2 regions of the Ornithinibacillus sp. 4-3 genome follow, and region 2 is predicted to be linked to the other one. Evidence: a T-box and tRNA genes for the amino acid it is inferred to sense, from the RefSeq annotation. Region 2 holds a T-box; the other holds one or more tRNA genes.
The links. A T-box is a leader RNA that pairs with one kind of tRNA and senses whether it is charged. The one in region 2 lies ahead of ileS (isoleucine--tRNA ligase), so its partner is inferred to be a tRNA-Ile.
Positions count from the first base shown of each region.

Region 1: it encodes a tRNA-Ile, which carries the amino acid that the T-box ahead of ileS (isoleucine--tRNA ligase) is inferred to sense. The anticodon was not compared.

Region 1 is NZ_CP162599.1:598,826-614,432, reverse strand. Features, by position in the region: gene AB4Y30_RS03105 (ABC-F family ATP-binding cassette domain-containing protein) at 1-115, shown strand, start outside; gene AB4Y30_RS03100 (YcxB family protein) at 132-650, shown strand; gene AB4Y30_RS03095 (FtsW/RodA/SpoVE family cell cycle protein) at 696-1,868, opposite strand; gene tsaD (tRNA (adenosine(37)-N6)-threonylcarbamoyltransferase complex transferase subunit TsaD) at 1,922-2,935, opposite strand; gene rimI (ribosomal protein S18-alanine N-acetyltransferase) at 2,932-3,369, opposite strand; gene tsaB (tRNA (adenosine(37)-N6)-threonylcarbamoyltransferase complex dimerization subunit type 1 TsaB) at 3,371-4,078, opposite strand; gene tsaE (tRNA (adenosine(37)-N6)-threonylcarbamoyltransferase complex ATPase subunit type 1 TsaE) at 4,107-4,562, opposite strand; gene thiL (thiamine-phosphate kinase) at 4,576-5,559, opposite strand; tRNA gene AB4Y30_RS03065 (tRNA-Asp) at 5,936-6,012, opposite strand; tRNA gene AB4Y30_RS03060 (tRNA-Met) at 6,033-6,109, opposite strand; rRNA gene rrf (5S ribosomal RNA) at 6,128-6,244, opposite strand; rRNA gene AB4Y30_RS03050 (23S ribosomal RNA) at 6,431-9,353, opposite strand; rRNA gene AB4Y30_RS03045 (16S ribosomal RNA) at 9,763-11,327, opposite strand; tRNA gene AB4Y30_RS03040 (tRNA-Ile) at 11,529-11,603, opposite strand; tRNA gene AB4Y30_RS03035 (tRNA-Gly) at 11,622-11,695, opposite strand; tRNA gene AB4Y30_RS03030 (tRNA-Leu) at 11,778-11,860, opposite strand; tRNA gene AB4Y30_RS03025 (tRNA-Lys) at 11,924-11,996, opposite strand; tRNA gene AB4Y30_RS03020 (tRNA-Gln) at 12,022-12,096, opposite strand; tRNA gene AB4Y30_RS03015 (tRNA-Glu) at 12,129-12,200, opposite strand; tRNA gene AB4Y30_RS03010 (tRNA-Ser) at 12,210-12,300, opposite strand; tRNA gene AB4Y30_RS03005 (tRNA-Asn) at 12,306-12,380, opposite strand; gene AB4Y30_RS03000 (SprT family protein) at 12,576-13,034, opposite strand; gene AB4Y30_RS02995 (Tex family protein) at 13,116-15,284, opposite strand; gene AB4Y30_RS02990 (SpoIIE family protein phosphatase) at 15,497-15,607, opposite strand, start outside.
Region 2 is NZ_CP162599.1:1,418,840-1,434,446, forward strand. Features, by position in the region: gene AB4Y30_RS06860 (YlmC/YmxH family sporulation protein) at 73-315, shown strand; gene pgeF (peptidoglycan editing factor PgeF) at 398-1,216, shown strand; gene AB4Y30_RS06870 (YggS family pyridoxal phosphate-dependent enzyme) at 1,237-1,908, shown strand; gene AB4Y30_RS06875 (cell division protein SepF) at 2,023-2,466, shown strand; gene AB4Y30_RS06880 (YggT family protein) at 2,467-2,727, shown strand; gene AB4Y30_RS06885 (RNA-binding protein) at 2,730-3,506, shown strand; gene AB4Y30_RS06890 (DivIVA domain-containing protein) at 3,641-4,147, shown strand; T-box leader at 4,215-4,429, shown strand; gene ileS (isoleucine--tRNA ligase) at 4,651-7,404, shown strand; gene AB4Y30_RS06900 (DNA-binding protein) at 7,571-7,870, shown strand; gene lspA (signal peptidase II) at 8,491-8,958, shown strand; gene AB4Y30_RS06910 (RluA family pseudouridine synthase) at 8,959-9,867, shown strand; gene pyrR (bifunctional pyr operon transcriptional regulator/uracil phosphoribosyltransferase PyrR) at 10,103-10,642, shown strand; gene AB4Y30_RS06920 (aspartate carbamoyltransferase catalytic subunit) at 10,846-11,763, shown strand; gene AB4Y30_RS06925 (dihydroorotase) at 11,726-13,003, shown strand; gene AB4Y30_RS06930 (dihydroorotate dehydrogenase electron transfer subunit) at 13,129-13,884, shown strand; gene AB4Y30_RS06935 (dihydroorotate dehydrogenase) at 13,881-14,792, shown strand; gene pyrF (orotidine-5'-phosphate decarboxylase) at 14,789-15,496, shown strand; gene pyrE (orotate phosphoribosyltransferase) at 15,480-15,607, shown strand, end outside.

The DNA of each region.
Region 1 (15,607 bases), 820 kb from region 2:
AGTATATCAAGACCATGAAAAATCACTAGAACTTTCTACAGAAGCAAATCACACGAAACAAATGATTGAAGAATTAATGGAAGCATGGGAAGCATTTCATGATACTCCAAAATAAAAGGTAGGTTATTCAATTGGAATTCGAATATGAACTGACAGAAAAAGATTATATTAATTTTAATATTTTTCATTTTGGCAACTCAAAAGCGGTGAAACGCTCTTTACTTGTTCAACGTATTATTGGACCTCTTTTCTTTATTGTTTTTGGTTACTTATATTATCAAATCGAAACAGTCTCTTTACCTTTGTTAATTCTTGTCATTATTGCATTAAGTGCAGTATGGATTATTCTTTATCCAATGCGTTTTAAAGGCTATATTACGCGTAATACAAAGCGAATGATTGAAGAAGGTAATAACGCTCTCATTTTAGGAAAACATCATGTAACAATGAATAAAAATGGCTTTACGGATAAAACATCTAGGAGTCAAACATCACTACAATGGAAAAATGCTGTTAGCTTTCAGGAAGATAAAGATAATTTATATCTCTATCATAGCCCTAGCTACGCCTATATTATCCCAAAGGATAAAGTAGGAAATGTAGAAGAAGTTAAAAAATTTATTCAAACAAACTTGCCTGCTAGTATTTAAAAAACACCGTGCACTGGATTTTTCCAGAAAGCACGGTGTTTCATTTTACTTAAATAAATAATCATTTTGTATCGAATTCTCGACAGCCACACGATATATTAAGGCATAACCAATTACTGATGCTAGCACAGCACTTCCTCCATAACTAATCAAGAGTAATGGAATCCCTGTGATTGGCATTACATTAATTGTCATACCAATGTTTTCAAATGTATGAATCAGTAATAACGCAAAATAACCAAAACAAATAAATGATCCAAACACACTGAAATTATGGACTCGTAAGCCTAATGTAATTAGCTTATAAAACAAAAAGAAATATAAAAATACGACTGCTGCACTACCAATAAAGCCAAAGCTTTCTCCAATGACAGAGAAAATCATATCTGAATGTGCCTCTGGTAGGTATACCTGTAAATTACCTATTCCCTTTCCTGTAAGTTGGCCAGAACCAACTGCTTGCATCGACCGATCAATTTGGAAGGTATCATTACTCTGATGGGTAGGATCAAACCAGCTTAATACTCGGTTCATCTGGTATGCCTTTATACCAACGGCCTGTGCTAATTCTGGTAAATAAAGAATTAGTGCCACTGCTCCAGCTGCTAAAGATAAGACCCCAGTCACAATGGTAGCAATAATCTTCCAATCAATTCCTGATAACAACACTACTACAACTGCAATAAAAACAAAGATTAACGAAGTACCTAAATCTGGTTGAACAAAAATTAAACCAAACGGAATTCCTGTTACAACTACAATTTTAAGCAATAAAAATAAATCACTTTTTATAGTACTTTCTTTAAACTTATCCTTATGCTTACTAACAACTGCAGCTAGATAGACAATAAAGGCTATCTTCGTAAACTCTGACGGCTGTAAGGAGAGTCCTATTTGCTCAAAGACAAACCAGCTTTTAGCACCATTTCTTATAGGAGCAAAATCACCTGCCGGAGTAAGGTATAAAGCAATAATAATGAGTATCCCAAAAGCGTATATAAACAAACTAGCCTTATATAATTGTTCCAAATCAAAAAACTGAATAACAATTAATGCAAAGATACTAGCTCCGTAAAACACTATTTGTTTCATTACAAAATTATCTGCGTATTGTTCCATCTGCTGTGCATTATAAATAGAAAATAAGCTCACTGTAATAAACAGCAACAAGATTAGGATTAAATCTCCTTGAAAAAAATGCGATTGTCTTTTTGTCACTTAAACTCACCAAATTTCTACTAGGTCTATAATGGTAAATATATAGACTTAAATTACTTTAACATTAATGATGGATTCGCATTTAAATCCATAGATGAATATTTTTCTTGTTGATATGAAATTGTTCCTGCCGCTGCAATCATTGCTGCATTATCTGTGCACAACGCAAACGGTGGAATAAGTAATGGGATATCTGATTCTGCAAATTTTGTTTCTAAAGAACTGCGCAATCCTTTATTTGCAGCTACTCCCCCTGCTACAATCACTTGTTTTACTCCATATTCTAATGCTGCTCGATATGTTTTTTCTGTTAACACTTCTACAACACTATTTTGAAAGCTTGTAGCAATATTCGCCTGATTAATTTCTTCGCCACGTTGTTTCAAATTATGAATTTTATTAATAACTGCAGACTTTAGGCCACTAAAGCTAAAATCATAACTATCTTGCTCAAGCCACGCTCTTGGAAATTGAATTTCCTCTTTTCCCTCTGCTGCTAAACGATCAATATGTGGGCCACCTGGATATGGTAACTCCAGCATGCGCGCTACTTTATCAAAGGCCTCACCTGCAGCATCATCTCTCGTTTCACCAATCACCTGGTAATTTCCATGCTCTTTCATTAAAACTAATTCGGTATGCCCACCAGAAACAATCAATGCAAGTAAAGGGAATTCAAATTCCTGAACAAGACGATTCGCATAAATATGACCTGCTATATGATGTACACCAATTAAAGGCTTGTTTTTAGCAAAGGCAAGAGCTTTCGCCGCACTAATCCCAATTAACAGTGCACCAACTAAACCTGGTCCCGCTGTTACAGCAATTGCATCAATATCATCCCACATCATTTGTCCTTGTTCTAAAGCTTCTTCTAAAACAAGCGTAATTTGCTCAACATGATGCCTTGAAGCAATTTCAGGTACTACTCCACCGAATCTACTATGACTTTCGATTTGTGAGGAAACAACATTTGCAATAATCTCCCTACCATTTTTGACGATTGCGACTGCTGTTTCGTCACAACTTGTTTCAATTCCTAATATATAAATATCCTTATTTTTCATAAATTCACCCACATTACAAGAGCATCCTCTAGATTATCTGTATAATAATTTTTTCGTATGCCTCCTGGTACAAGGCCAAATTTTCGGTACATTTTTTGAGCAACAACATTGGATACTCTTACCTCTAAAGATAAATGAGACACTCCCATTTGCATCGCATATTGCAGCACATGAGCAAATAATTGCTGCCCTACCTTCCTACCTCGAAATGTTGGTAGAATAGCAATATTTGTTATTTGTGCATCATCAGCAACAATCCATGTTCCAGCATAACCGATAATTTCCTCATTTAGTTCCACTACAAAATAATGAGCATGCTGATTTTGTGTAATTTCTTGACGAAAAATTTCCTCTGGCCATGGGGTTGGAAAAGAATGTTGCTCTACATTCATCACTTGTTCTAAATCTGTTTCAAGCATTTTTCGAATAATCATCTTACTTATCATCCTGATTCTGTTGTTGTGCTTGAAGCCATTTTGCCTCAGCTTCTGCTAAACGCAAATAATTTGGCGTTAGGGTATGTAGCTCTTCCGACTCTTTATTTAATCCAGCTAATCCTAATAAAGATGTTCTCGGTAAATGATAAGGCATTTCTGGAATGATTGCTAAGTCACCTAGATACTCCATAATCATATCCTCATATAACTTAATATCTGAACTAAGAAATAACACTTGTTTATTTTGCTGTTTTAATAAAGCTAACCATTCTGTCATATGCACATTTTGATCTGCTTGTATCAATTGTATTCCTTTTTGATTCCACTCGTATAGTCCTGTAAAAACTGTTTGTCGTCTAGCATCATAGAAAGGACAAATCATACCATTAAAGAAGCGCCCTTCATATGCTAATGCCTCCAAGCTAGAAACAGCTACAATTGGAATTTGCAAGGCCCAAGCTAATGTTTTCGCGGTCGTTATACCTACTCGTACCCCAGTATATGAACCTGGTCCCTTTGCTACAACAATAAGATCTAAGTCCTCTGCTTTTATATTAATTTCTTCCATAAATTGTGTGATGACAGGCATTAGCCGAACAGAATGATTAACTGGTACATCTGTCACTGTCTCACCTATGACTTTTTGATCTTTTAATAAAGATACACCTAACACATGATTTGATGTATCAATTGCTAGGACATTCATTTAATTACCCCTTATTATCTAAATAATATCACTCCGTGAGCTGCTTTATAACATTTTCAAAGTGCTCACCTTGAGCAGTTAATTCAATCTCTCTTTTCTCTTCATCCACAAAACGAATATTTATATTCAAACGTTCATCTGGTAAATACATTTCGATAAATTGTGCCCACTCGACAACTGAAATTCCTTTACCATTAAAATATTCTTTGAACCCAATATCTTCATCCATATCCTCTAGACGATAAACATCCATATGATATAAAGGCATAATTCCTTCATACTCTTTAATAATTACAAAAGTAGGACTTGTTACCATTCTTTCCACACCAAGCCCCTTTGCCAAACCCTTTGTAAAAATGGTCTTTCCTGCGCCTAAATCACCTTCTAATGTAATTACATTCCCTGGCTCTAATAATGCCGCTAGCTTAGCTGCAAACTCCATTGTATGCATTTCTGAGCTAGTCTCTATCGTAAATGTAGTCATATTATCTCTTCACCTATTTCAAATGATCATAGCCTAACTTTATTAATGGTCTTAGCTCGGCATTTTCATATAAGTATACTAACTCATCATTTTCTTCTTTTGGATTGCCAACATACCCTATTTCAGTTACTTGAACATTGGTTTGTTCAGCAGCGCTTTGCACCAATGGCCAATCCTTTTCTGGTACTGTACCTAACAATTCAAAATCCTCGCCACCAAATAACTTCCAGTTCCTTTGCCTTTCAGCTGAAAACTGATTAAAATGCTGGGAGACAGGAATTTTATCCCCATCTAGAAAAAGAGGATGTTTTGAAGCTTCTGCAATTTCTGATGCTTCGTTTGCTATGCCATCACTTATATCATTCAATGCAACACGAGTTAGTGAAGATAAAGCTTGAGCAAAAGCAACTCTTGGTGTAGGCATTTGATGACGCCTTATAAAATATTCTCTATTTTTTACTTCTATGTCATTTTGTAGTATATATAAACCTGCACGTGAATCCCCTAATGTTCCTGTTACAAAAACCTTATCTCCAGGTTCTGCCTGATGACGATACCTTACCCTTTCATGATCTACAAAGCCAATTACGGTTATAGAAATAGTTAGCTCTCTTCCAGAAACAGTATCTCCACCAATTAAATCCATTTGGTACTCAGCAGCTAACTGATTCATTCCTTGAAAAATAGCTTGTAGCCTTGAAAGATTAGAGCTTTTAGGAATGGTAATCGACACAAGATAAAAAGCTGGTTTCGCACCCATTGCTGCTAAATCACTAATATTAGCAGCTAATGCACGATATCCTATATGCTCTGGTTCTGTTGTCTTTGTAGAAAAATGAATATCTTCCACAAATGTATCTACTGCAGTGACAATGTCTTGTGAAGTTTGCCGAAAAACAGCTGCATCATCACCAATTCCTTTAATCAAGCTTGGTTGTTTATATGTTTTTGGTTTTATCGCATCAATAAACTGAAATTCATTCATTTGTATCACCATTTCTAATCCTTCTACTAATGATAACAAAACGTTCAAGAAAAGAAAAAGATAATCTTAATGTTTATATAGTTAATCTTTAATTCTTTCACATTTATGTTAGAAGGGTGGGATAAAAGTATTTTAGGTTAATTATTCTCTAATATAGATACTTAAAATACCTTCTTCAAGGGATGCAGGATTATATGTTAGTTCAGTGCTCGAGCTAGTAATATCATAAGCTCAACTGAACTTCCTATACTCTTCACTTTTTATACCTTATTCAGTTCTTTAAACTCAAAAATTTTTGTCTCGATTTATCGTTTTTTATATACATAAAAAAAACATGATTTCCGTTTTGGAATCATGTGGGTTTCTTATATTTATTCTTTTAAAAGAATGGCGGTCTGGACGGGACTCGAACCCGCGACCTCCTGCGTGACAGGCAGGCATTCTAACCAACTGAACTACCAGACCATTCTATATAAAAAAATTATTGGTTGCGGGGGCAGGATTTGAACCTGCGACCTTTGGGTTATGAGCCCAACGAGCTGCCGGACTGCTCCACCCCGCGGTATGAAAAAAATTACTAGCCTGGCAGCGTCCTACTCTCACAAGGGGGTAACCCCTAACTACCATCGGCGCTAGAGAGCTTAACTACTGTGTTCGGCATGGGAACAGGTGTGACCTCTCTGCTATTACTACCAGACCAATATTTTGCTAAAAAATAGCTCCTCCGTTTTTGAAGGACAAGTTTTATTATATGCTTATTCATTTTAAAATGCAAGCACTTTTTAAAAACTTTTTAGGGTTATTTTACAACCGTTGGTTGTGTCTAATTTATACCCTAAAAACTAAATAAGAGTGCATCGTAACGTATGACAACCGAAATGTGTTAGTTAAGTCCTCGATCTATTAGTATCCGTCAGCTCCATGTGTCACCACACTTCCACCTCGGACCTATCAACCTTATCGTCTCTAAGGGATCTTACTCATTTAAAATGATGGGAAGTCTCATCTTGAGGGAGGCTTCATGCTTAGATGCTTTCAGCACTTATCCTTGCCACACGTAGCTACCCAGCTATGCTCCTGGCGGAACAACTGGTACACCAGAGGTGTGTCCATCCCGGTCCTCTCGTACTAAGGACAGCTCCTCTCAAACTTCCTGCGCCCACGACGGATAGGGACCGAACTGTCTCACGACGTTCTGAACCCAGCTCGCGTACCGCTTTAATGGGCGAACAGCCCAACCCTTGGGACCGACTACAGCCCCAGGATGCGATGAGCCGACATCGAGGTGCCAAACCTCCCCGTCGATGTGAACTCTTGGGGGAGATAAGCCTGTTATCCCCGGGGTAGCTTTTATCCGTTGAGCGATGGCCCTTCCATGCGGAACCACCGGATCACTAAGCCCGACTTTCGTCCCTGCTCGACTTGTAGGTCTCGCAGTCAAGCTCCCTTCTGCCTTTACACTCTTCGAATGATTTCCAACCATTCTGAGGGAACCTTTGGGCGCCTCCGTTACTCTTTAGGAGGCGACCGCCCCAGTCAAACTGCCCACCTGACACTGTCTCCGAACCGGATCACGGTCCTGGGTTAGAAGGTGTGTGCAGCCAGGGTGGTATCCCACGGTTGCCTCCACCGAAGCTAGCGCTCCGGTTTCAATGGCTCCCACCTATCCTGTACAAGCTGCACAAACATTCAATATCAAGTTGCAGTAAAGCTCCACGGGGTCTTTCCGTCCTGTCGCGGGTAATGCGCATCTTCACGCATAGTATAATTTCACCGGGTCTCTCGTTGAGACAGTGCCCAAGTCGTTGCACCATTCGTGCGGGTCGGAACTTACCCGACAAGGAATTTCGCTACCTTAGGACCGTTATAGTTACGGCCGCCGTTTACTGGGGCTTCAGTTCTACGCTTCGTACGAAGTACTAACGTTTCCCCTTAACCTTCCAGCACCGGGCAGGTGTCAGCCCCTATACTTCGCCTTACGGCTTCGCAGAGACCTGTGTTTTTGATAAACAGTCGCTTGGGCCTATTCACTGCGGCTTCTCATGCAAGAAGCACCCCTTCTCCCGAAGTTACGGGGTCATTTTGCCGAGTTCCTTAACGAGAGTTCTCCCGCTCACCTTAGAATACTCTTCTTGCCTACCTGTGTCGGTTTAGGGTACGGGCACCTATATCCTGGCTAGAGGCTTTTCTTGGCAGTGTGGAATCAAGAACTTCGGTACTTATATTTCCCTCCCCATCACAGCTCAAGATACTTGTCAGACGGATTTGCCTATCTGACTCTCTTACTGCTTGGACGCACTCTTCCATCCGTGCGATTCTTTATCCTCCTGCGTCCCCCCTTTGCTCATAACGGATATGAGGTGGTACAGGAATATCAACCTGTTGGCCATCGCCTACGCCTTTCGGCCTCGGCTTAGGTCCCGACTAACCCTGAGTGGACGAGCCTTCCTCAGGAAACCTTAGGCTTTCGGTGAAAGAGATTCTCACTCTTTTTTCGCTACTCATACCGGCATTCTCACTTCTAAGCGCTCCAGCTGTCCTCTCGGTCAACCTTCTCTGCCCTTAGAACGCTCTCCTACCATTGTTCCTACGGAACAATCCACAGCTTCGGTGATACGTTTAGCCCCGGTACATTTTCGGCGCAGAGTCACTCGACCAGTGAGCTATTACGCACTCTTTAAATGGTGGCTGCTTCTAAGCCAACATCCTGGTTGTCTGTGCAACTCCACATCCTTTTCCACTTAACGTATACTTGGGGACCTTAGCTGGTGGTCTGGGTTGTTTCCCTCTCGACAATGGACTTATTACCCATCGTCTGACTCCCAAAGATAAGTATCTGACATTCGGAGTTTAACTAGGTTTGGTAACCCGGTGGGGGCCCCTAGCCCAATTAGTGCTCTACCTCCAGTACTCTTCCTTTGAGGCTAGCCCTAAAGCTATTTCGGAGAGAACCAGCTATCTCCGTGTTCGATTGGCTTTTCACCCCTACCCACACCTCATCCCCGCACTTTTCAACGTACGTGGGTTCGGGCCTCCAGTCAGTGTTACCTGACCTTCACCCTGGACATGGGTAGATCACACGGTTTCGGGTCTACGACCGCATACTCATTCGCCCTATTAAGACTCGCTTTCGCTACGGCTCCGTGTCTTCCACTTAACCTTGCATACAATCGTAACTCGCCGGTCCATTCTACAAAAGGTACGCCGTCACACAATAACGTGCTCCGACTACTTGTAAGCACACGGTTTCAGGTTCTATTTCACTCCCCTTCCGGGGTGCTTTTCACCTTTCCCTCACGGTACTGGTTCACTATCGGTCACTAGGGAGTATTTAGCCTTGGGAGATGGTCCTCCCGGATTCCGACGGAATTTCACGTGTTCCGCCGTACTCAGGATACATTCCGGAGGAAATGTCTTTTCAACTACAGGGCTGTTACCTTCTTTGGCTGATCTTTCCAGATCGATTCGTTTAAAACACTTCTTGATAACTCCTATTGGAATGTCCTACAACCCCAGAAAGCAAGCTTTCTGGTTTGGGCTGTTTCCGTTTCGCTCGCCGCTACTTGGGAAATCGCTTTTGCTTTCTCTTCCTCTGGGTACTTAGATGTTTCAGTTCCCCAGGTCTGCCTCATCTAACCTATCTATTCAGTTAGATGTACTACTCCATTACGAGTAGTGGGTTTCCCCATTCGGAAATCCCCGGATCAATGTTTACTTACAACTCCCCGAGGCATATCGGTGTTAGTCCCGTCCTTCTTCGGCTCCTAGTACCAAGGCATCCACCGTGCGCTCTTGTTCACTTAACTAGCTACTTAATGAATAAGCTTTGTTTCTTTTTCATCTGCATGTACGAACGTACATGACTTTTTCGGTTTGATGTCGTTGTTACTTTACTCTTATTTAGTTTTCAAGGTACAAATGTAAAAATTCTGCCCTGTCAGCTATCATAACACGCTGAAGCAGAAATTTTATCGGTTTTGAGAGATTTGCTCCCTCAAAACTGAACCGAACAACTCAGTAATGTTTTCATCTAAACCTTGTTAGATGTTCCGTTATAGTCTAGCTCCGGCGACCAAAAACTTTCAAACTTCACCCTTTTCCAATCGATAAGTCAACATCAGTTCCTTACAGTCACTGTGTTTCCTTTATCTCTTTGCAAAGGGCTCCAGTTTGTACGTTTCTAAACGGTCGCCTACGCTTTCTTATTATCCTTAGAAAGGAGGTGATCCAGCCGCACCTTCCGATACGGCTACCTTGTTACGACTTCACCCCAATCATTGGCCCCACCTTCGGCGGCTGGCTCCTAAAAGGTTACCTCACCGACTTCGGGTGTTGTCAACTCTCGTGGTGTGACGGGCGGTGTGTACAAGACCCGGGAACGTATTCACCGCGGCATGCTGATCCGCGATTACTAGCGATTCCGGCTTCATGTAGGCGAGTTGCAGCCTACAATCCGAACTGAGAATGGTTTTATGGGATTTGCTTCACCTCGCGGCTTCGCTGCCCTCTGTTCCATCCATTGTAGCACGTGTGTAGCCCAGGTCATAAGGGGCATGATGATTTGACGTCGTCCCCACCTTCCTCCGGTTTGTCACCGGCAGTCACCTTAGAGTGCCCAACTTAATGCTGGCAACTAAGGTTAGGGGTTCCGCTCGTTGCGGGACTTAACCCAACATCTCACGACACGAGCTGACGACAACCATGCACCACCTGTCACCGCTGTCCCCGAAGGGAAAGCTATGTCTCCATAACGGTCAGCGGGATGTCAAGACCTGGTAAGGTTCTTCGCGTTGCTTCGAATTAAACCACATGCTCCACCGCTTGTGCGGGTCCCCGTCAATTCTTTTGAGTTTCAGCCTTGCGGCCGTACTCCCCAGGCGGAGTGCTTAATGCGTTAACTGCAGCACCAAGGGGCGGAAACCCCCTGACACCTAGCACTCATCGTTTACGGCGTGGACTACCAGGGTATCTAATCCTGTTCGCTCCCCACGCTTTCGCGCCTCAGCGTCAGTTACAGACCAGAGAGTCGCCTTCGCCACTGGTGTTCCTCCATATCTCTACGCATTTCACCGCTCCACATGGAATTCCACTCTCCTCTTCTGCACTCAAGTCCTCCAGTTTCCAATGACCCTCCACGGTTAAGCCGTGGGCTTTCACATCAGACTTAAAGGACCGCCTGCGCGCGCTTTACGCCCAATAATTCCGGACAACGCTCGCCCCCTACGTATTACCGCGGCTGCTGGCACGTAGTTAGCCGGGGCTTTCTGGTTAGGTACCGTCAAGGTACGAGCAGTTACTCTCGTACTTGTTCTTCCCTAACAACAGAGTTTTACGATCCGAAAACCTTCATCACTCACGCGGCGTTGCTCCGTCAGACTTTCGTCCATTGCGGAAGATTCCCTACTGCTGCCTCCCGTAGGAGTCTGGGCCGTGTCTCAGTCCCAGTGTGGCCGATCACCCTCTCAGGTCGGCTACGCATCGTTGCCTTGGTAGGCCTTTACCCCACCAACTAGCTAATGCGCCGCGGGCCCATCTGTAAGTGATAGCCGAAACCATCTTTCACTTTCCCTTCATGCGATGGAAAAGATTATTCGGTATTAGCACCGGTTTCCCGGAGTTATCCCAATCTTACAGGTAGGTTGCCCACGTGTTACTCACCCGTCCGCCGCTCATTCCACAAACGTCACCCCGAAGGGGTCAGTCTGCTTCCTGCGCTCGACTTGCATGTATTAGGCACGCCGCCAGCGTTCGTCCTGAGCCAAGATCAAACTCTCCAAAAAAGTTTGTGTTTCTTAGCTTTGTTACGTTGTAAAAGAAAAACTTACGCTTTTCTTGACATTACTGGTTGTTCTGTTCAGTTTTCAAAGAGCAAATGTTTTGTCGCCTTCGTTTTTAGCGACTTCCTAAATGTAACATATAGAAAACATGATGTCAACATTTAAAATAAAAAAAATATTTTCGCCTAAATGATTAGACGAAAATGGGCCTGGATGGACTCGAACCATCGACCTCACGCTTATCAGGCGTGCGCTCTAACCGGGCTGAGCTACAGGCCCATCATAATAAAATTAAATTGGAGCGGGTGATGGGAATCGAACCCACGACAACAGCTTGGAAGGCTGTAGTTTTACCACTAAACTACACCCGCATAGTAGATAATAATTTCGATTGTATTTAATTAATTGAAGAAAAGGTTTGCCACATTGATATATTTGAAAATTAAAATCAAGTGCGGCCGAGAGGACTTGAACCTCCACCGAGTTGCCCCGACTAGGCCCTCAACCTAGCGCGTCTGCCATTCCGCCACGACCGCATGTTGTAAACACGCTAGAAGCAAGAAAACCTTTATTATTCATTTAATATGTTTAATCGAGAATGAGCCATGAAGGACTCGAACCTTCGACTCTCTGGTTAAAAGCCAGATGCTCTACCAACTGAGCTAATGGCTCGTCATAAAAAATCGACGAAATAAAATGGCTGGGCTACTAGGATTCGAACCTAGGAATGACGGGACCAAAACCCGTTGCCTTACCGCTTGGCTATAGCCCAATCATCATATTCACTTCGTTTTGAAAAAACGATGACCCGTACGGGATTCGAACCCGTGTTACCGCCGTGAAAGGGCGGTGTCTTAACCGCTTGACCAACGGGCCATTTTCCGATGGCGGAGAAGGAGGGATTTGAACCCTCGCGCCGCTCGCGCGACCTACACCCTTAGCAGGGGCGCCTCTTCAGCCACTTGAGTACTTCTCCAAGAATGGCTCCACAGGTAGGATTCGAACCTACGACCGATCGGTTAACAGCCGATAGCTCTACCACTGAGCTACTGTGGAATAATATTAGTGATGATTAATGCGACAAAAAACATCTTATAATAAAACAAAAAAAATGTCAAACATTTTCTTATGTATTTTTCATAAAGCTCTCTCATCCGTACTGCTTATTTAATTTATCATGTAAGACACTATTCGTCAATAGCATATCTGAAAAATAATTCCAGAAAATAATCTCTTCTATATTATGTCATTTTATAAGCCCTTTAAATAAATTTCCCCTCCACATTTTCCACAGCGATATTTCCTAGTATTAACTTTACGAACTCTTTTATATATAAAACCGCATTTCACACATTCATAAACGTGTTTCCTGCGCTGAGCATTTGATGGTAATGGCTTACAATATCTTGGAGATTCTGTTTTTTTAAGCAGAGCCTTAAATTCTGGATCTCTATGTCCATATCCTTTGTTTTCAATATGTAAATGATAATGACATAACTCATGTTTAATTATCCCAATGAATTCTGATTCATTGGTTTCTATTGCGTATTTTGGATTTAACTCAATGCATTTACTCGCAGGTAGATATCTTCCACCTGTTGTCCTTAGCCGGTGGTTATAACATACTTTATGTTTAAATGGTTTTTGAAAAAATTGTACCGATACCCTATCTACTAATTGAAATAGCTCTTCTTCATTTAACAAACACATATATACCATCCTCATTCATTTATCTTAAAACAGAAAGGGAACAGCTCATCTAAATTTTGAGCTGTTCCTTATTTTAACTTATTATTTCCCTTTAATCATCGATAAAGCAACTCTGCCTCGTTTCACATCAACATCTTCTACCCAAACAGTAACAACATCTCCCACAGATACAACGTCCATTGGATGTTTTACAAAGCTTTGCGATAATTTAGAGATATGGACAAGACCGTCTTGCTTTACACCAATATCTATAAATACTCCAAAATCAACCACATTACGAACAGTACCTTGCATTTCCATTCCTGTTTGTAAATCTTCTAAAGATAAAATATTTTGTTTTAATAATGGTTGCGGAAAATCATCACGAGGATCTCGCTCTGGCTTGCTTAGTGCATCCATAATATCTTTTAATGTTGGTATACCAATCTCCAATTGTTCAGCCATTTCTACAGGATTAACCGTTTGTAGTTTCGCACGTAATCCCTCTGAGCCGATATCTTCTAATTTACAATCTAGTAAGGTTAAAAGTTTTTTCGTATGTCCATAGCTTTCTGGATGGATTGGTGTGCGATCTAATGGATTTTCTCCATCTAAAATACGTAGGAAACCAATTCCTTGCTCATATGTTTTTGGCCCAAGACGAGGAATCTTCTTCAATTGATTTCTATTTACAAATTTCCCTAGCTCGTTCCGCTGTTGAACAACATTTGCTGCAACAGTTTTACTTAGTCCAGCAACATATTGTAATAAAGGTGCAGATGCAGTATTTACATTAACACCTACTTGGTTAACCGTTGTTTCTACAACAAACCCTAATTGCTCTGTTAAAGATTTTTGGCTTACATCATGTTGATATTGTCCAACACCTATTGAGCGTGGATCTATTTTCACAAGCTCCGCAAGAGGATCTTGAACTCTTCGTGCAATCGATGCAGCACTTCGCTCTTCTACCTCTAAATCTGGAAATTCTTCCCTAGCTAATGGTGAAGCAGAATATACACTTGCTCCAGCTTCATTCACAATAATATAAGGTATATCTAAGCCTTGCTTTTGAATCACGGAAGCAACGAATTGTTCTGTTTCGCGTGAGGCTGTACCATTTCCAATCGCGATTAACTGAACATGATGTTCTTTAATGAATCGCATCATTATTTTCTCTGCACCAGCTACATCATTTTTAGGTGCAGTTGGATACATTACACTCACTGCTAATACTTTTCCTGTTTCATCTACTACAGCAAGCTTACACCCTGTACGGAAAGCTGGGTCTACTCCTAATACAGTTCTTCCTTTTAAAGGTGGTTGTAATAATAAGTTTTTCAGATTCTCAGAAAAAACTTCTATCGCTTGTTCTTCTGCTTTCTCCGTTAAACTATTTCTAATTTCTCTTTCAATAGAAGGCTGTATCAAACGTTTATAGCTATCTGTAATTGCTTCTTCTAAAATTTCTTTATTGACTGAAGATATATTTTTTTGAATGATTTGACGTTTTAAATATTCTTCAATTCGTTCTACTGGAGGCTCAATTAACACACGTAGTATGTCTTCTTTCTCCCCACGATTCAAAGCTAAAATACGATGTGCTACAATCGAGCGAACCGCTTCATTGTATTCATAGTACATTTTATAAACATCTTTTTCATCATTGCTTTCGTTCTTCACCTCTGAACGAATTGTCCCACGTTTAAATGTTTCTTCTCGAATATACTCTCGATATGCTGGTTCATCAGAAATCCATTCAGCAATAATATCATTCACTCCAGTAAGAACATCCTCTGATGTTAATAATTCATGCTCTTCTGAGAAATATTTCTCTACTTCTTGAAGGATATCTATTTCTTCTTGCTTCCAAATCATTTCTGCGAGAGGCTCTAACCCTTTTTCTTTAGCGATAGTAGCACGAGTTCTACGTTTTTGGCGATATGGACGGTATAAATCCTCAATACGCTGTAGTTGTTCCGCTTCTTGGATCTCTTGTCTTAATTCATCTGTTAATTTACCTTGTTCTTCTATTAAACGAATGACCTCGGCTTTTCTCTCTGATAAATTAACGATATATGTCCATTTATCTTGGATTGTTTTTATTTGGATTTCATCTAATCCACCTGTCATTTCTTTACGGTAGCGTGCAATAAATGGAACTGTATTTCCTTCATTAAGTAATTCAATCACTTTGTTTATTGTTTTATTATTTATTTTCGTTTCGTTTGCCACCCAGGTAGTAAGTTCTTGATTTAATGTCTTTGACAAAGTTAGTCCTCCTTCTCATTCCAGAGCCATAAGCAAAACATATTAATCCATCTATCATTTGCTTGGCTTAAAAATATTTTAACAAAGAATAAATGACCTGCCTACTATAACTAATACAAGATACAAATGCCAATCCCCTTTATCTGGAAACTTTTAACATAAAAAAATAGTCCTAATTTGTGGCGCGGTACAATTCCCTCCACATCATAGGACTACTTTTTATAGCGTATAGCTAAAAGAGTGGTATCGTCTCTTCTTTCACGTAGCTTCGTTGCTTCATCATATGCCGAAATAATTTCACGTACATCTTCATGCATTATACA
Region 2 (15,607 bases):
CTGCCAACTGTTTTGATTATTTTCGTATGTTTATATGTTATGGCATATATATGTATAGAGGTGGGTGATAGGATGATAAAGCTATCGGAATTACAATTAAAAGAAGTAATTGTTGTTCAAGGCGGTAGAAGATTAGGTTATATTTACGATTTAGAAATCAATTCATCTACAGGCTATATTGAAGCGGTTATTATTACGAATAAAAATAAACAACATATTTTCGGCAAAGCAGAAGAATACATCATTGATTGGAAGCAAATTGTTACGATCGGTTTAGATGTTATTTTAGTGCAATATGATGATGGGGAGGTATAATAGGGTATAAGTAAAAATACGACAAACATAACATATTTGCAGTTTCAGTGATCGTAAATATATGGAGGAAAGGATGCTTAAAATGTCAGATATATTCAAACAAGCTGCAGACAAATCTTATTTATTTATCGATAAATGGCAGAAACAGCATCAACAATTGCAAGTAGGATTTACAATGAAAAATGGCGGTTGTAGTAAGCACCCATTTGCAACATTTAATATGGGCTTACATGTTGATGATAATTATGAAGATGTTATTAATAATCGTAAACGTTTAGCAGAGAAACTACAATTTCCTCTTTCTTTATGGGTTTCAGGTGAACAAACACATCATAATGAAGTATATGTTGTCGAGCGAAAAGACAAAGGGAAGGGATCAGTGGCTTATGATACTTCACTTAAGGGAATTGATGGATTGATAACGAAAGAAAAGGGAGTACTTTGTACCGCTTTTTTTGCTGATTGTGTTCCTTTATTTTTCTTTGATCCTGTGACTGCATATCTGGGTATTGCTCATGCAGGCTGGCGTGGTACGGTTGGCAAAATTGCTGAAGAAATGGTGAAGAAATTTATAGAATTAGGGACTCAAATAGAGAACTTGCAAGTCGTTATTGGTCCATGTATCTCGCAAAAGCAATATGAAGTAAATGACTTTGTTATTCAGCATATCCCTAAGGTTTTACAAAAAAATGCTGTAATAGCAAAAGAAGAAGGAAGCTTTTTATTAGATTTAAAACAATTAAATATGGAAATCCTTTTACAATCTGGTGTATTACGTCATAATATAGAAGTAACAAACTATTGCACATTTACAGATGCTGACAGTTTTTTCTCACATCGTCGTGATCATGGACAGACTGGGAGAATGCTGGGATATATTGGATATAAAGAAGATGAATGATAGTAAGGAGTAGAGATTTCATGGACATCAAAACAAATTTAGCTTATATACAGGAAAATATTAGAAAAGCATGTGAAAAAACTAACCGTGATTTAAGTGAAATTACCATCATTGGAGTAACGAAATATGTTACAATAGAACGAACAATAGAAGCAATGGAAGCAGGAGTACATCATTTTGGCGAAAATCGTGCAGAAGGACTCCTAGAAAAGTATAATCATATCGATCAGCCTGCCAAATGGCATTTTATTGGAACCTTACAAACAAGAAAAGTTAAAGATATTATTGATAAGGTAGAAGCAATTCATTCACTAGATCGTGAATCGCTTGCGAAGCAAATTAATAATCGAGCTAATCGTGTCATTGATTGTTTTGTACAAGTAAATGTCAGTGAAGAAGAATCCAAGCATGGTTTAGCAGTAGCTGATGTCATTCCTTTTGTGGAATTACTGGCAGCATATGAAAATATTCGTGTTGTTGGATTGATGACAATGGCACCACATGTGTCAGATGAAGAAGTGTTAAGAAAAACCTTTAAAGACTTGGCACAATTACGCGATGTAATTATGACGAAGAATTACGCTCATGCTCCATGTAAGTACTTAAGTATGGGAATGAGTAATGATTATGAAATTGCAGTGGAAGAAGGAGCAACCCATATCCGTATTGGATCAAAATTAGTTGGTTCATAAAATTTGGCAATCTGACTTTTAAAGAAATCAAATAAAGTTCAACTTAGTCATATGTATACAATAGGGTTATTAAGTTGATACTGGAAGATTGCTTGAAAAATGAGGTGAAATAAAATGGGCTTTAAAAATAAGTTTAAATCTTTTTTTACTGTAGATGATGAATATGAGTACATTGAAGAGGAAGTACCATATGAGGAAGAAGAGCCTAGACAGCAGTATCAAAAGAAAGATAAACAAAATATCGTAAATTTGGCTACGGTTAAACAGCCTACGTCTAAAGTTGTATTAATTGAACCAAGATCTTATGGTGAAGCACAGACGATTGCGGATAATATTCTTAATCGCCGTTCTGTTGTTATTAATTTAGAACGAGTGGATAATCATCAGGCAAAAAGAATTGTCGATTTTTTAAGCGGGACTGTCTATGCTTTAAATGGTGATATCCAAAAATTAGGTACACAAACTTTTCTCTGTACTCCTGATAATGTAGAAATATCTGGCACTATCTCTGATATAACAGTAGATGAGGATGACTTTGGTAAAGGATGGAAATATTAGATGGATTTGTTACATGTTATATTATCTAACGCACTATATATCTATAGTTTTGTACTAATTATTTATATTTTAATGTCATGGTTTCCAGGTGCACGTGAATCGTCTTTCGGGATGCTTTTAGGTTCAATCAGTGAACCTTATTTGGAGCAATTCCGCAAATTTATTCCGCCAATAGGTATGATTGATATTTCACCAATTGTAGGTATTTTTGTCCTACATATTGCTAGAATGGGATTAGATACATTATTTAATTATTTTTAAATATGAGTATTTATCAGCATTTTAGACCAGAGGAACATTTATTTATTGATCATGCATTGGCTTGGAAAAAAGAAGTAGAACAATCCTATCGAATGAAATTAACCGATTTTTTAGATCCACGTGAACAGCAAATTCTAAGTATGTTAGTTGGAACGAATCAAGATGACTTTGAATTACATTTTCATGGTGGAGGAATGTATACAGAAAGAAAGCGAGCAGTTATTTGTCCTTTCTATGAAGATGTTGATTTCTCAACTTTTGATTTAGTTCTATTGGAAGCGACATTCCATCAGAAATTTATTTCGCTTACACATCGAGATGTGATGGGAGCATTTCTATCCTTGGGAATAGAGCGGAAGAAATTAGGTGATATTTTTATTGAGGATAATCACCTACAAATAATTACTACAGCAGATATTGCTACTTATGTGGAAATGAATTTAACAAAAATCAAAAATGCTTCAATAAAATTAACAACGAAACCTTTTAAAGAGCTTCTAGAGAAAGAAGCAAATTGGATTTCTGCAGATCATACGATTTCTTCTTTACGTTTAGATAATGTAATAAAAGAAATTTATCGCATTTCTCGAAGCGAGTCTGCTAATTTAATTAAAAAGAAGCTTGTAAAAGTTAATTTTCGTGTTGTAGAAGACGCAGCTTATCCATTGTTTGAAGGAGATTTACTTTCTGTCCGAGGTAAGGGAAGAAGTAAACTTGTTGCAATACATGGTAAAACGAAAAAAGATAAATTTCGCGTGACATCAGCAATTTTAAAGTAGTGATTGCAGAGAGTGGTTTCTGAAAATGAACCCATTATAAATTCACACTTGTATAGTTTTGTATAGTAATATAATATTTAAAACAACAAGTGAAGTCATTATTAGACAAATTTTTCAAGGAGGTGGCCTTGTATATGCCATTAACACCTTTGGATATACATAATAAAGTTTTTGCCAGAAGTTTTCGCGGATATGATGAAGATGAAGTAAATGAATTCCTTGATCAAGTGATCAAAGATTACGAGATGGCAATTCGTAAAACAAAAGATTTGGAAGCAAAAGTAAATGAATTAGAAGAAAAAGTTGGCCATTTTTCTAATATTGAGGATACATTAAACAAATCCATTTTAGTGGCTCAAGAAACTGCTGAAGAAGTTACAAGTAATGCAAGAAAAGAATCGAAGCTGATTATTAAAGAAGCGGAGAAAAATGCGGATCGAATTGTTAACGAAGCATTAAACAAATCAAGACAGATATACTTAGATATTCAAGAGTTAAAGAAACATGGGAAAGTATTCCGTACGAGATTAAAGATGTTAGTGGAAGCTCAGTTAGAATTATTGAATACGGATGAATGGGAAGATCTACTAGGAACAGATGTCCTTGGAGAATTGGAATTAGAAGAAGAATATCAAGAATAAGGAGTTGGCGTCATAAACCTTGACGATAACGCATTTTTTACATATAATTTTTATAAAAATAGCATATGTAAAAACGATGAAAGAGACAGTATAAAAGTAACCACTGTTAAGCGAGTCAGGGAAGGTGGAAGCCTGATACAGAAATACTTTTAGAAAATCACTCTTGAGTTTCCATTTGAAGGATAAGTAGAATTGGACGATTGATTCACGTTACGAAAAACGAGTAAGTTTAAATTTTTTTAAATTTATAAGGGTGGTATCACGAGTCTTCTCGTCCCTTTGGGGGCGTTGAGGGCTTTTTTATACTTTATTTCTTAAAGTATGAAGGAACAGATTTCATATGGATGTTGATCTGACAATGACTAGTTATTAACACCATGGAATATGGATCGCATTTCTCATAAATGCATTTGTCGTAGAGCATGCTATGAATAAAGCTGCTCATATATTTACTTCATACCGAATAATAAGAATATTTTTTAAGATAATTAGGAGGGCAAAGGATGGACTATAAAGATACATTATTGATGCCAAAAACAGAATTTCCAATGCGTGGAAATTTACCGAACAAAGAACCAGAAAGAAGAGTACAATGGGAAGCAGACAATGTTTACGAGCAGAGTCTAGCTAGAGCAGAAGGGAAACCACAATTTGTCCTTCATGATGGACCACCATATGCAAATGGAGATCTCCATATCGGTCATGCAATGAATAATATTTTAAAAGATTTTATTACTCGTTATAAATCAATGACTGGCTATCAAGCACCATTTATTCCTGGTTGGGATACACATGGATTACCAATTGAAACAGCATTAACAAAGAATAAAAAAGTAGACCGTAAAAAATTATCTGTTGCTGAATTCAGACAAATGTGTGTGGATTATGCTTTAGATCAGGTCAATAAACAAAAGGAACAACGCAAACAATTAGGAGTTCGTGGAGATTGGGATCATCCATATATCACTTTAACGAATGACTATGAAGCGGCGCAAATTAGAGTGTTCGGTGAAATGGCAAAAAAAGGATATATTTACAAAGGCTTACGTCCAGTACATTGGTCGCCATCTTCTGAATCTGCTTTAGCTGAAGCGGAAATCGAATACCATGATAAAAAATCTCCATCTATTTATGTTTCCTTTACAGTAACAGATGGAAAAGGTTTACTTGATGAAGGAGATAAGTTTATTATTTGGACAACTACTCCTTGGACACTTCCAGCAAACTTAGGAATCAGTATTCATCCAGATTTAGAATATGATCTAGTGAAAGTTGGTAATGACAATTTTGTCATTGCTCATGATTTATTAGAGGATATTGTTGAAGTTCTAGGCTGGGAAGATGCTCAAGTGATTAAATCCTTTAAAGGAAAAGAAGCAGAACGTATTATTACAAAGCATCCATTCTATGACCGTGATTCACTTGTTATGTTAGGAGAACATGTAACGATTGATGCGGGTACAGGGTGTGTTCATACTGCGCCTGGACATGGAGATGATGACTTCTATGTTAGCCGTCAGTATGATTTAGAACCACTAAGTCCAGTGGATGATAGAGGTTGCTTTACAGATGAAGCTCCTGGATTTGAAGGGCTATTCTATGATGATGCAAATAAAGTGATTACAGAAAAACTTGAAGAGGTAGGAGCTTTATTAAAGCTAGATTTTATTAAACACTCTTATCCACATGATTGGCGTACGAAAAAACCAACGATCACAAGAGCAACAGCACAGTGGTTTACATCTATTAAATCATTTAGAGATGATATTCTAGATGAAATTAAAAAAGTACAATGGTTCCCTTCATGGGGAGAAACACGCATGTACAACATGTTCCGTGATCGTGAAGATTGGTGTATTTCTCGTCAACGTTCATGGGGTGTACCAATTCCAGTATTCTATGGAGAAGATGGTACACCAATCATTACAGATGAAACAATTAGTCATGTAGCTAAATTATTTAGAGAGCATGGTTCTAATATTTGGTTTGAAAAAGAAGCGAAGGAATTACTTCCTGAAGGATTTACATCAGAGCATAGTCCAAATGGTCAGTTTACAAAAGAAAATGACATTATGGATGTTTGGTTCGATTCAGGTTCTTCACACGAGGCTGTCTTAATCGAAAGAGGTCTTGATCGACCAGCAGACATTTATTTAGAAGGTTCAGATCAGTATCGTGGTTGGTTTAACTCATCTTTAACTACATCAGTAGCAATTTCTGGTAAAGCACCTTATAAGAATATTGTTAGTCATGGTATGGTGTTAGATGGAAACGGAAGAAAAATGAGTAAATCACAAGGAAATGTAATGGACCCATCTAAAGTAATTAAGCAATTAGGAACTGATATTTTACGTTTCTGGGTATCTTCTGTAGATTACCAAGCGGATGTGCGAATTTCAGATGAGATTTTGAAGCAGATCTCTGAATCTTATCGTAAGATTAGAAATACAATTCGTTTCTTACTAGGTAACTTAAATGATTTCGATCCAGCAACAGATCGTGTTGCAGTAGAAGATTTACAAGAAGTTGATCGTTTCATGTTCTATCGCCTACAAGAACTAATTACTAAAGTAAAAGAAGCTTACGAAACATATGAATTTTCTACTGTTCACCATGAGATCCATGATTTCTGTTCTACAGAGTTAAGCTCATTCTATTTAGATTTTGCGAAAGATATTTTATATATTGAAGCAAAAGATCATGAACGTCGTCGTAGCATCCAAACTGTTTATTATGATATTTTAGTTGCATTAGTGAAATTAATTGCACCAATTATTCCACATACAGCTGAGGAAATTTGGAGTCATATTCCTGGCTTAGAAGAAAATTATGTGCAATTAACAGATATGCCAGAAGCAGTTGAGATTGCTGACATGGATGAAACCGTTGCGAAATGGAACCATTTCATGAAAGTTCGTCAGGATGTATTAAAAGCACTTGAAGAAGCTAGAGACGAGAAAGTGATTGGTAAATCATTAGAAGCGAAAGTTACAATTACTGCAATGGATGAAGAAACCAAGCAAGTTCTAGCATCAATTCCGTATTTACATCAAATGTTAATTGTATCTGAAGTAGTAATACGTGATCGTGATTCAAATGCCAAGGAATATCGTTACGTTAAAGTACAAGTGGAAAAACACCCAGGTGAAGTTTGTGCACGCTGCTGGGTATCATCTGAAACGGTTGGTCAAGATAAGGACCATCCAACTCTATGTACACGCTGTGCAGAAATTGTAAAAACACATTATGCAGAATAAATTTTTAAAATAATTAAAAACGCCTTAGTTCTAATATGGAGCTAAGGCGCTTTTGTATGTTTAGTTGAAAAAAGCCTGGAATTTACGAATGTTGATTTCCCATGTTTGCTACACTTAAGATAATCTATTAATATTGACATATCATACAATTAGGAGAGATATTTATATGGAATTTGATTTCATTTGGATTGCTATAGGAATTGCTGTTGCGGGATATTTTATCGGTAATGGATTGCAAAATTTCCAAAACCCTGGAGTTAAAAGTGGAATTAGTGATTTCTTTGATGACGATGATGAACACGAATTGATAAAAGAAAATGATGTACATTATTTTATCGGGATTTCAAAGGAAGATACAAAACATTTACTTAAGGATCATCCTGATATTCCACATATCATTATAAATGAGCAAATCTATTACCCAAAAGCACAATTACGTAAATGGTTATTAAGCTTAGGGGAGTAGATAGATAGCTGAATAGCCTCCAAATAACAGCTCTGCCACGAGATAAATTAAATCTTTTATCTCGTGGCAGAGCATTTTTTGTACGTTATAAGTTTCAAAAATAGAATGGTACTACTTCAAGTTATTATAAATAAAAAATATTGGAAAGTAAGGATTATTATTTTGTACTTAAGATGAATATTTATAATAATGAAAAGTTAAAACTCTAAAAAGAAATGAGATGGATTAATTAATGGTTAGATTATTACAAGGTTTAGAAGTGTTTGGTTTTATTTTTATCATTTCATTAAATTTGTACAGTATTCTCATAAAACCCATTACACATGAAAATTTTTTTCCATACTTATTTTACGGGGCAGCTTTTATTACTTTATCCGCATTCACTATAAGAAAGTTAGTTTATGAAAGTAATAAATAATTTGAAGGGGTTAAATTCTTAGATGAGGGATTTGTTATATGAAAGTATCTTGAAATGTAATATTTTTCTTTTGAGATAATGTGATTCGTTGTAGAAGAATTTCATTTTCATCAGGCAATATCGATATGTAAATATCCTTTTCTAACCAATGTATGATAAACTACTTATTAATAATCAGGAAAATAATAGCGGAGGACATAACATGTATAAATACTATATTATCGCACTTATCATTATTGGAATTGATCAGCTTACAAAATGGATTATTGTAAAACAGATGGAATTATATGAACAAATTCCAGTTATTGAAAACTTTTTCTATATCACTTCACATCGAAATACAGGTGCGGCCTGGGGGATTCTGCAAGGTCAGATGATTCTATTTTATATAATTACAGTACTTGTAATTATCGGCGTTGTGTACTATATGCAGAAGCATGTAAAGGGACAATTATTTCCATCATTAGCACTTAGCTTTATTTTAGGTGGGGCAATTGGGAACTTTATTGATCGAGTGTTTAGAAAAGAAGTTGTTGATTTTCTAGACTTTAAAATTTTCTCATATGATTTCCCAATTTTTAATGTTGCAGATTCTGCATTAGTAGTAGGAGTTATTTTAATGATATTGACAATTTTCTTTGAGGAAAAACAGAAGGGAACTTCTAAATAAATGAAAACTATAGAGCATGTAGTAACTGAAGCGGAACAAAATAAGCGAATTGATAAACTACTAACAGAATTAGAGACAGAACAATCTCGTTCTCAAATCCAATCGCAAATAGAGCAAGCCTTGGTGACGGTGAATGGGAAGAAGATAAAATCTAATTATAAATGTCAGTTAAATGATGAAATTATATGGCAAATACCTGAAGAAGAGAAGTTAGATTTGGTAGAGGAAAACATTCCTTTACATATTGTTTATGAGGATGAAGATGTACTCGTTGTGAATAAACCGAAAAACATGGTAGTGTATCCAACATTAACTCATAAACAAGGTACATTGGTAAATGCATTATTATATCATTGTGAACAGCTATCTGATATTCAAGAAGGGCGTCCTGGAATTATTCATCGCTTGGATAAAGATACAAGTGGGCTTCTATTGGTCGCAAAAAATAATCAGGCACATGTATCGTTAGCAGAACAGCTAAATCGAAGAGAAATAAAACGTGTATATGAAGCAGTGGTACATGAAGTAATTGAGCATGATACTGGTCTGATTGATGCCCCAATTGGTCGTGATCCATATCAACGAACGATGATGAATGTTATTGAAGGTGGAAAGGATGCACGAACACATTTTAGAGTACTGCAACGGTTTAATCATTACACACATGTAGAATGTCAGTTAGAGACTGGTAGAACCCATCAAATACGTGCACATATGAAATATATTGGACATCCACTTGTTGGTGATACAAAATATAGTGCTCCTAAAACAACAGATATAGATGGACAAGCTTTATTTGCCAAAACAATAGGTTTCCATCATCCTGTAACAAACGAATGGTTAGAGTTCTCTATTGAACAACCAAAATACTTTCAAAAATTACTGATGAAGATGGAGAAAATATCTTGACATTAGTAATTGAATTTGAAATAATAGTAAAGAACAAAATAAGAGTTCCTTTAATATAGTCCTGTGAGGCTGAAAAGGTAGCGTGAAGATTTATATGTGTATACACATGCCTTTTGTCACAGAAAGGCATTTTTTTATGCCTATAAGTGCGTGTTCAAAAAGGTCATTTTTGTTGGACTTTTTGAAAGACCTCTATAAAGGACGTTTAAAAGTGTAAAAGGTGGGTGAGACAATGATCAAAAAAACAATAATATTGGATCAGCCTGCAATGAACAGAGCATTAACACGAATTGCTCATGAAATTCTTGAAAAGAACAAGGGTGGAGAAAATCTAATTCTTGTTGGAATTAAAACAAGAGGAATTCCATTGGCAAAAAGGCTACAGGAAAAAATCAAGTTGATTGAGAATATCACGGTACCTGTTGGGGAATTAGATATTACATTATATCGTGATGATTTGAAAAAGATTTCTGTAGATGCAGAGCCGCAGCTTACGAATACAGATGTAAAAGAAGATGTTACAGGTAAAACAGTTATCCTAATTGATGATGTTCTTTACACTGGTAGAACGATTCGAGCAGCAATGGATGCAGTAATGGATTTAGGAAGAGCTTCACAAATTCAGCTTGGGGTGATGGTGGATCGTGGCCATAGAGAATTACCGATTCGAGCTGATTATGTTGGGAAAAACATTCCGACATCAGAAAAAGAAAGCATTGTTGTTAAGTTAGAAGAAATGGATAACATTGATGAAGTAGGAATTTATGAAAAATAAAACTTTTGACCTTTAAATAAGTCCAGAGAGATTTACAAGGTTGCTTAAAGAAAAACGTGCGGGAAAATGCACGGATGCCTCTTTGCGATCTTCGCAGAGGCTTTTTTTATGCGAACCTGTCAAAAAGTGAAGAATAATGATGAAAAAGCAAGAGTAAAACTAATCATGCTATTGCTTCAAGTAGAACAGGAGGAGCTAAAATTATGAAACATTTTATTTCAATGAACCAATTAACTAATGAGGATATTTTCAACTTACTGGATACAGCAGAATTTTTAAGAAAAAATGATGTGAAATATGAAGACCAAATCTTTGCAGCAAATTTATTTTTCGAGCCAAGTACAAGAACAAAAATGAGTTTCGAGGTAGCGCAAAGAAAATTAGGTTTAGAAATGCTAGATTTTCACGCAGATAGTTCAAGTGTATTGAAAGGTGAGACACTCTATGATACAGCTAGAACTTTTGAATCTATCGGTGCGCAAGTATTAGTTATCCGTCATGAGGCTGATGATTGGTATAAAGAAATTAATGCAAATATTAATGTTCCAATTATTAATGGAGGTTCTGGTAAATCAGAGCATCCAACACAATGTCTACTTGATATTTTAACAATCTATCAAGAATTCGGACGTATCGAAGGATTGAATATTGTTATCTCAGGAGATATCAAGCATAGCCGTGTAGCACATTCTAACATGCATGCCTTAGAACAATTAGGAGCCAATGTTTATGTAAGTGCAGCGCCGGGATTTGAAGATCCTAACTTAAACTTTCCTAATTTATCCATTGATGAAGCAGTTGAGATTTGTGATGTAATGATGTTATTACGTATTCAACATGAGCGTCATGCAGAAACAAGTGATGTAGGAAATTACTTAGACACATATGGATTAACAAAAGAGCGAGAAGCAAAAATGAAAGATCATGCAATTATCATGCACCCAGCACCAATCAATCGTGGGGTAGAAATCGATTCTGAATTAGTAGAGTGTGAACGCTCAAGAATTTTCAAGCAGATGAATAACGGAGTATATATCCGTATGGCGATTATGATGAAGCTTTTAAAAGAATGGGGGATTACTAATGAAAATCTTATTGAAAAATGCGAACCAACTGAATAATAACACATTAGTTCCAGTAAACGTGTTGATTGAAAATGATAAAATTATCAAAATTGCAGAGGTAATTAATGAAGATGCTGATCAAGTGATTGATTGTCAAGGAAATCTATTAACACCAGGATTGATTGATGTTCATATTCATTTACGTGAGCCAGGTGGAGAACATAAAGAAACGATTGTCTCTGGTACAAAGGCTGCTGCTCGTGGAGGATTCACGACAGTATGCTCTATGCCAAATACAAATCCAGTACCAGATGATGTTGATGTGGTTCGTGGATTAAATGAAAAAATTAATCAAGATGCTGTTGTACGTGTTATTCCATATGCAGCAATTACAAAAGGTCTACAAGGTGAAGAGTTAACAAATATTGCGGAAATTTCCAAAGAGAACATTTTTGCTTTCACAGATGATGGTGTTGGCATTCAGACAGCTGATACAATGCTTCGTGCTATGGAAGAAGCTGCAAAGCAGGATAAAGCAATCGTAGCGCACTGTGAGGATAATTCATTAATTTATGGTGGAGCGGTACATAGAGGGGATGTAAGTAAACGCTTAGGCATTCCTGGAATTCCGTCTATTTGTGAATCTGTGCAAATTGCTCGTGATGTTTTATTAGCAGAAGAAGCAAATTGTCATTATCATGTATGCCATGTAAGTACTAAAGAATCTGTACGTGTAATCCGTGATGCGAAGAAAGCAGGAATTCGTGTAACTGCAGAAGTATCTCCACATCATTTAATTTTAAATGAAGATGATATTACAGAAGCAGATCCAAATTTCAAAATGAACCCACCATTACGTGCTAAAGCAGATCAAGAAGCATTATTAGAAGGTTTGCTAGACGGAACAATTGATTTTATAGCAACAGACCATGCTCCACATACAGATGAAGAAAAAGCAGTTGGAATAGAAAAAGCACCATTTGGTATTGTTGGTTTAGAAACTGCCTTTTCTCTTTGCTACACATATTTAGTGAAGACAGGTAAAATAACATTACAACAATTAGTTGATTTCTTAACTAGTAAACCAGCTGATGTCTTCAACTTACCATACGGTAAACTTGAAGTAGGCACAGTTGCAGATATAACAGTAATTGACTTAAATCGTGAAGAAAAAATCAATAAAGAAACTTTCCAATCTAAATCTAAAAATACACCATTTGATCAGTGGGATGTTTCTGGGGTTCCAGTATTAACAATTGCAGAAGGAAAAGTAGTTTATGAAGATGCCGTTCTCTAAATAGAGGAACGGCTCCTCTAGCGTTTAATGGGCATATAAAGTTTCTTTTCATTATGCTAGAATAGATGTATGAAAAATAATGCTTACTAAGTTTTCTTTAAAAAATAAAAAAGTAGGGTTGTTAGATGAGAAAAGAACAATTACGAATCATTGATATGAAAAACATTGCTCTAGATACATTTGAGCTTAGGGTAGAAAATAGTTATATTAGCCAAACGGCTGTACCTGGTCAATTTGTCCATATCAGTATAGACAACCGTACACTAAGAAGACCGATTTCCATTGCAACAATTGATCGTGACAATGAAATTATTACACTCATTTTTAAAGTTGTTGGTGCAGGTACACATGACTTATCAACGTATGCACCTGGAAAAGTACTAGATGCACTAGGGCCATGTGGAAATGGATTTCCTATTGATGATGTCAAGGAAAATGAAACTATTTTATTAGTAGGTGGCGGAGTTGGGGTACCACCAATTCACTTTTTAGGGCAGGCATTAGCGGAAAAGAATGTACGTGTTATTTCTGTATTAGGATATCAGACAAAAGAAAGTGTTTTTTTTGAGGAAGAATTTAAAGCAATTAGTGAGACACATATTGTTACAAATGATGGAACACACGGACAAAAAGGTTTTGTAACCAATGTATTAGAAGAAATTGGTGAATTTGACCGTTATTATACTTGTGGACCATTACCTATGCTGCAAGCTGTAACGAAGCAGCTAGCATATAAAGAAGGTTTTATTTCTTTAGAAGAACGTATGGGCTGTGGAGTAGGTGCATGCTTTGCTTGTGTTATTCCAACAGATGAACAAGGTGGATATGTGAAAATTTGTCAGGATGGACCTGTATTTGCTGCGCAGGAGGTAATTATATGAGTGAATTAGCAATGAACTTACCAGGATTGCAATTGAAAAACCCAATTATCCCTGCTTCAGGCTGTTTTGGATTTGGGAAAGAATATAGTCAGTTTTATGATTTAAGTATACTTGGAGCAATTATGATGAAAGCAGCAACAGGCACACCTCGTTATGGAAATCAAACTCCTCGTGTTGCTGAAACACCTTCAGGCATGTTAAATGCAATTGGTTTACAAAATCCAGGTGTTGAAAAAATTATTGAAAATGAAGTGCCATTTTTAGCTAATTATGATTTATCAATTATTGCTAATATCGCAGGTAGTACAGTAGAAGAATACGAACAAGTGGCTGCTGCATTTAATGCTACAGATGATGTACATGCATTGGAATTAAATATATCTTGTCCAAATGTAAAAGAAGGCGGCGTACAATTCGGTACAGATCCAGATATGGCAGCAAGTGTAACAAAACGAGTAAAGGAAGCAAGTAATAAACCAGTTTATGTGAAACTATCGCCAAATGTTTCAGATATTGTTGCGATGGCAAAGGCTGTGGAGGCTGCTGGTGCTGATGGGATAACAATGATTAATACACTGGTTGGTATGCAAATTCATTTACCATCTAGACGTCCTTTGCTTGCTAACAGGACTGGTGGACTTTCTGGAGCCGCTGTGAAACCGGTAGCTGTACGTATGGTTTATGAAGTATATAATCATGTTAATATTCCAATCATTGGTATGGGTGGAGTAAATACAGCAGAGGATGTTCTAGAATTTTTACTAGCTGGAGCAAGTGCTGTTGCTGTTGGAACAGCAAACTTCCAAAATCCATTTGTTTGCCAAGAAATTATTGAGGAATTACCTAAGGTTCTTGAAAAATATGGCTTCAGCTCTGTACAAGAGGCGATTGGAAAGGGGCATGAATAATGAATCCTATCTACTTAGCACTTGATTTTCCGACATTTAAGGATGCTAATCATTTTATTGAGGAAAATAAATTGCAAGGAGTTCCTGTGAAAGTAGGCATGGAACTTTTTTATCGTGAAGGCCCTGATATTCTCAAACGTCTAAAAGAGAATAATCATCCAATTTTTCTTGATCTAAAATTATTTGATATTCCTACCACTGTTCATAATGCAATGCGTAATATTGCTAAGCTAGATGTTGACTTAGTTACAATTCACGCGCTTGGTGGAAGTGAAATGATTAAACGAGCGAAAGAAGGCCTGCAAAGTGAATCTAATCATACGAAATTAATTGCAGTAACAATTTTAACTTCTTTTGATAAAGAAACGATTAATCATGAATTATTAATTCCTGGTGAACTTAATGATCATGCTGTTCATTTTGCTAAGCTTGCTCAAACAAGTGGGGCAGACGGAGTAGTTTGCTCTGTACATGAGGCTTCTTCAATTAAGGAAGCCTGTGGACCAGATTTTTATACAGTAACTCCAGGAATTCGTTTGCAGGATTCTAGTCAGGACGATCAGAAAAGAGTTGCTACACCTGGAGTAGCGCGTCAGCAAGGATCAGATTTCTTAGTAATAGGACGTAGCATTACCAAAGCAGAAAATCCATTAGCGGCATACGAGAATGCATTGAAGGAGTGGGAAAATGGGATTAAATATTGAAGTTGCTAAACGTTTATTAGATATTAAAGCAGTACAAATTAGACCAAATGATTATTTCACATGGACTTCTGGAATTAAATCACCAATTTATTGTGATAATCGTCTAACAAT